DNA from 2 places in the Gordonia sp. ALPHA1B1 genome. Region 1 is predicted to be linked to the other one. Evidence: riboswitches for the same ligand, from Rfam matches in the RefSeq annotation. Region 1 holds a riboswitch; the other holds the start of a gene.
What was found. A riboswitch is a leader RNA that binds a small molecule or an ion and turns the genes downstream of it on or off. The one in region 1 is predicted to bind S-adenosylmethionine.
Positions count from the first base shown of each region.

Region 2: linked by a shared signal. The riboswitch ahead of FFS52_RS13245 (aminotransferase class V-fold PLP-dependent enzyme) and the one ahead of FFS52_RS06445 (bifunctional o-acetylhomoserine/o-acetylserine sulfhydrylase) in region 1 are both predicted to bind S-adenosylmethionine.

Region 1 covers NZ_SCOC01000007.1:22,719-25,170, forward strand. Annotated here, with positions in the region: gene FFS52_RS06440 (PE-PPE domain-containing protein) at 1-739, opposite strand, end outside; SAM riboswitch class IV at 1,008-1,128, shown strand; gene FFS52_RS06445 (bifunctional o-acetylhomoserine/o-acetylserine sulfhydrylase) at 1,191-2,452, shown strand, end outside.
Region 2 covers NZ_SCOC01000017.1:38,921-41,372, reverse strand. Annotated here, with positions in the region: gene FFS52_RS13250 (isochorismate synthase) at 1-849, opposite strand, end outside; SAM riboswitch class IV at 957-1,070, shown strand; partial or broken gene FFS52_RS13245 (aminotransferase class V-fold PLP-dependent enzyme) at 1,144-2,016, shown strand; gene FFS52_RS13240 (hypothetical protein) at 2,013-2,452, shown strand, end outside.

The sequences.
Region 1 (2,452 bases):
CGCCTTCGAGCTCACCGAACCCGCTGTCGGTCTCTGATTTCCCCCGCGGGCCGGACATCGTCAGACCGGGGATGATGCCGATCAGCGAGAGCTCGATCCCGCGGCCGGTCTTGTCTCCCGCCCGACGGGGGTCGGAGTACAGCTCGCCGGAGATCCCGCCCGGCTCGATGGTGACGAGAATTGGTTCGCCGTTCTCGTCGAGCATGACCTCGCCGTTCTCGTCGGTCGCGACCATCTGTTCGGCGCGCCCGTTACCGATGTCGGCGAGCACGTCGCCGGCGACCCGGGCGCCCTGTGAATAGCCGGCGACGACTATGTCCGACTCGACGCCGCATCGCGCCTGGTAGCCGGCGATCGCCGACGCCGTCGCACTTCTCCCCTGCGTCGTGCTGTCGTCGTATCCCGCGGCGCCGAGTGGCCACAGCGTGGTCGGATAGTCGACGTAGATGACATCCTTCGGCGTTGCCAGGTAGTCACTGTCAGGGTCGTCCACGATGACCACGTCACCGTCCACCACCGTCGGCATCTTTCCGGTGTAGCGCTGTGTGACGCCGACGAGATGCGCACTCTCCGGGTCATTCGTTCCGGCGACGATGATGACCGCGCCGGTGTCGCTGCATTCGGCGGCCCCCGCCGGGGCGACACCGGACAGGCAGAGCGCGCCCGCCACCGCAAATGCGGTGAGGCCGGCGACCGTGAACGAGGCCCGTCGGGTCCGGAGATGAGCCATCACGGCCATGAGCGCTCCTGTGCGAACCCGGACCACCTGAGCGGAGCATTCCGGTGCAGCCGGGGCTGTCCCGAACTCTAGATCCGCGATCGCGGAACCGACAGCACGCTGAGCGTCGCTAACTATCTTGACCAGCGGTTTCGTATCTGACCACACCCGATTTCACTCGGTCGGAGGACAGCCACCGGCACCCTTCCGGTGCACTTCTCAAGGGTTGGGCGCGGCGTGACCGGGACGGTTCTCGGGCGCTCACATCCGTGTTATATCCTTGTCGCCAGGTCATGAGTATCAGTGCGAAGCCCCGGCTGGCTGATCGGCAACCCTCCTTCCGCGGTGGGGTGCTCCGGGTGATGACCGGGTTGCGGGATCGCAGTGGCGATCCCCGGCAAGCGCGGGTCCGAAGGTCGGACCCCAACAGGGTCGAGTTGGCCCTGCCGACCGTAGAAAGTGATGAATCGCCATGTCTGATGTCCCTGACGGCACCCTCGACAGCAACGATCCCAGCGAGAACTGGAGCTTCGAGACGAAGCAGATCCACGTCGGGCAGTCCGCGGACGCGGTGACCAACGCCCGTGCGCTGCCGATCTACCAGACGACGTCGTATGTCTTCAACGACACCCAGCACGCGGCCAATCTCTTCGGTCTCGCCGAACCGGGCAACATCTACACGCGCATCATGAATCCCACGCAGGATGCCGTCGAGCAGCGGATCGCCGCGCTCGAGGGCGGCGTCGCCGCGCTGCTCGTCGCGTCGGGACAGGCCGCCGAGACCTACGCGATCCTCAACGCCGTCGAGACCGGCGGGCACGTGGTGTCCAGCCCCCGCCTCTACGGCGGCACGTACAACCTCTTCCACTACACACTGCCCAAGCTCGGGGTCGAGGTGAGCTTCGTCGAGGACCCCGAGGACCCGGCGTCGTGGCAGGCCGCCGTCAAGGACAACACCCGCGCGTTCTTCGGTGAGTCGATCTCCAACCCCAACAACGAGATCCTCGACATCTCGGGGATCGCGGAGGTCGCGCACCGCAACGGCGTACCCCTCATCATCGACAACACCGTCGCCACCCCGTACCTGATCAGCCCGCTGGCCCACGGCGCCGACATCGTCGTGCACTCGGCGACGAAGTACATCGGCGGTCACGGCACCGCGATCGGCGGCGTCATCGTCGACGGCGGCACGTTCGACTGGCGGGTCCAGCGCGACGGGAAGGATCTGTTCCCCGGTTTCACCACGCCGGACCCGAGCTACCACGGTGCCGTCTTCGCCGACCTGGGCGCGCCCGCGTTCGCACTCAAGGCACGTGTGCAGTGGTTGCGTGACACCGGCGCGGCGATCTCCCCGTTCAACGCGTTCCTGTTGGCACAGGGCCTGGAGACGCTGAGTCTGCGCATCGAGCGCCACGTCGCCAACGCGCAGAAGGTCGCTGCCTTCCTCGAGGCACACCCGCAGGTCGAGTCCGTGGCGTACGCGGGCCTGGAGTCCTCGCCCTGGTACAAGCGCGGTCAGGAACTGGCCCCGAAGGGTCAGGGTGCGATCATCGCCTTCGAGATCCAGGGCGGAGTGGACGCCGGCAAGAAGTTCGTGGACGCGCTCAGCCTGCACAGCCACGTCGCCAACATCGGCGATGTGCGGTCGCTGGTCATCCACCCCGCCTCGACCACCCACAGCCAGCTCACCCCCGAGGAGCAGCTCGCCGCGGGCGTGGCCCCGGGACTGGTCCG
Region 2 (2,452 bases), on a different contig from region 1:
CTCGACCTCGCGGATGATCTGCGCAGCAACATCACTCGGCGTGCCGCAGACCGCCGGGGTGGGGCCGAGCAGGAGTGCGAGATCGAGCGCAGTGGTCGCCGGGTCCCGAAGCCGCGCGCGGATCGGGGTGGCCAGATGCCAGACCTCCCCGGTCGACTGCAATTGCGGGGTCGACGGCGCGTCGACGTCGTCGCAGAGGTGTCCCAGCCGGTCTCGCAGGTGGTCGACGACGAAGGCGTGCTCGGCGAGATCCTTCGCCGAGGAGAACAATCCGTCGGCAGCGGCGCGGTCGACGACCGGGTCGGGTGACCGCGGCGCCGATCCCGCGTACGGGTGGCAGGTGACGACGGAACCCGACTTGCGCAGCAGCACTTCGGGACTCGCGCCCAACAGCCACGAACCCGAGCCGGTGGCCGCGCCGAGATCGACAATGAATGCGTTGTGTCCGGCATTGCCGCCCGCCAATGCGTCGAGAAGTCGCAGAGGCTCGACCTCGGCGTCGAGCACGATGTCGACGCTGCGGGCGAGGACAACCTTGCCGACGTCGCCGGCGACGATCCGCTTCACCGCGTGCGCGACCCGTTCGCGGTGCTCGTCGGCCGTGGGGTACAGGGTCGTCGACACCGGCGTGCGCGTCAGTGGCGGCCCGCCCGCCAGCGGCGCCGCGTCGACGTGCAGGACTTCGGGCACCACCAGCGCGGCGGGGTCGGCGAGGTCGAAGGGGATCGCGCCGGTCAGACCGTCGACGGTCCCGGCGCGCAGGGCGGCCGAGGCGGCGTCGACGTCGGTGAACGCACGGACCGCGCCCATGCCCCGCACGGTGCCGTGCGGGCGGGACAACACGAACACATCAGTCGCTGACACCCCTGACACGCTACAGGTAAGTGTGCCCTAACTTCCGATCACGTTGAGTGAAAATTGACACGTCCGCGCGAGATCGACGACCCTTGGTCGTAGGTCATGAGTGCCAGTGACAAGCCCCGGCTCGCTGGTCGGCAACCCTCCTTCGCGGTGGGGTGCTCCGGGTGACGACCCGGCCGCGTACCGACCGGACGCGGCAAGCGCGAATTGTCTGAGGAGTTTCCTGCCGTGACCGCTGTCCTGTCCGCACCCGCCGGTCGCCTGTCGCCCGCAGTCGACGTCCGCTTCGACGCCGCCCGGGAATCGGTGCGGCAGTTCGTCCGTGCGCGGGTCGACGACACCGTCGTCTTCACCCGCGATGCCGCCGTTGCCCTCGACCTCGCGGCGCGCATCACTCCCGGCGACGTCGTCGTCCTCGACGTCGGGCAGGGCGCCGACCTGCTGCGGTGGTGCTCACCACGGCAGGGGCGCGACCGGGCGCGGTTCGTCCCGGCCTGCGAGACCATCGAGGACACCTTGGTCGCGCTGGAGACCGAGCTCGCCTCGGCGCCGGCATCGCTCCTGGTCGTGGCCGCAGTATCGGACATCACCGGCGAGGTGCTGCCGATCGGCCGGCTCGCCTCGCTCGCGCACCGGTCCGGGGCCCGCATCCTGGTCGACGCCGCGCAACTCGTCGGGCACCGGCCCGTCTCCGTCGTCAGCCACGGCATCGACTACCTGGCGTTCGGTGCACCGGGTCGGAAGACGGACGGCGCCGGCGTCCTCATCGGCCGTCGTGACTGGTTCGACGCCGCCGACGTCGACGTCTCGCCCGACGCCGACGGCGTTTCCGGGGCGATCGCGGTCGCCGAGGCGTGTCGGGTGCTCGCCGATCTCGGACCCGAGACGATCGGGCTGCACGAACGCCGCCTCGCCGAACGTCTCGACGCCGGCCTGGCCGCGATCGGCGGCTTCACGCCGCTGCGGATCTTCACCGATTCCACGGACCGCGCGGGGATCGCGGGCTACACCGTCGACGGCCTCGCACCGCCGGCCGACAAGGTGCGCGCGAGTTTCGGAGCGGGCACCACCGTCGACGACATCGACCGGATTCTCGATGCCTTCCGGGCGCGAACCGAACAGACCGACCGAACTCGACCAGGGGTGAATAGATGACCATCGAACTCGACGCACGTGCTGACCGCGGCACCGTGATCGCCGCACCGACTGCCACCCCGACGGCCCCGATCAGCATCGGACGTCCGGGATTCCAGATCGCGCTCGCGGGAGACGATCTCGCACAGACGTTTCCGATCGTCGTGCGGCGTGAGACCCTCCGCGAGGCGCAGCGCGCCCGCTCCCTGCTGCGGGCCGGCAGCCACGATCAGGCCAAGTTCGTGGTCGCACTCGAGGTGGAGGTGGCCGTCGCCCCGGACGCCGCGTCGGCGCGCACGGCCGCTGCTGCGGCGGTGGACGCGTCGTCGGAGACGGGCTCGGGGACCATCCGCTACATCGGGACGACACACGGACTGATCACGCTGGTCCGCGACATCTACGCAGCCGAGGTCGCCGACGCCGTGATCCTCATCCCGATCGACGGCGCGGCCACCGA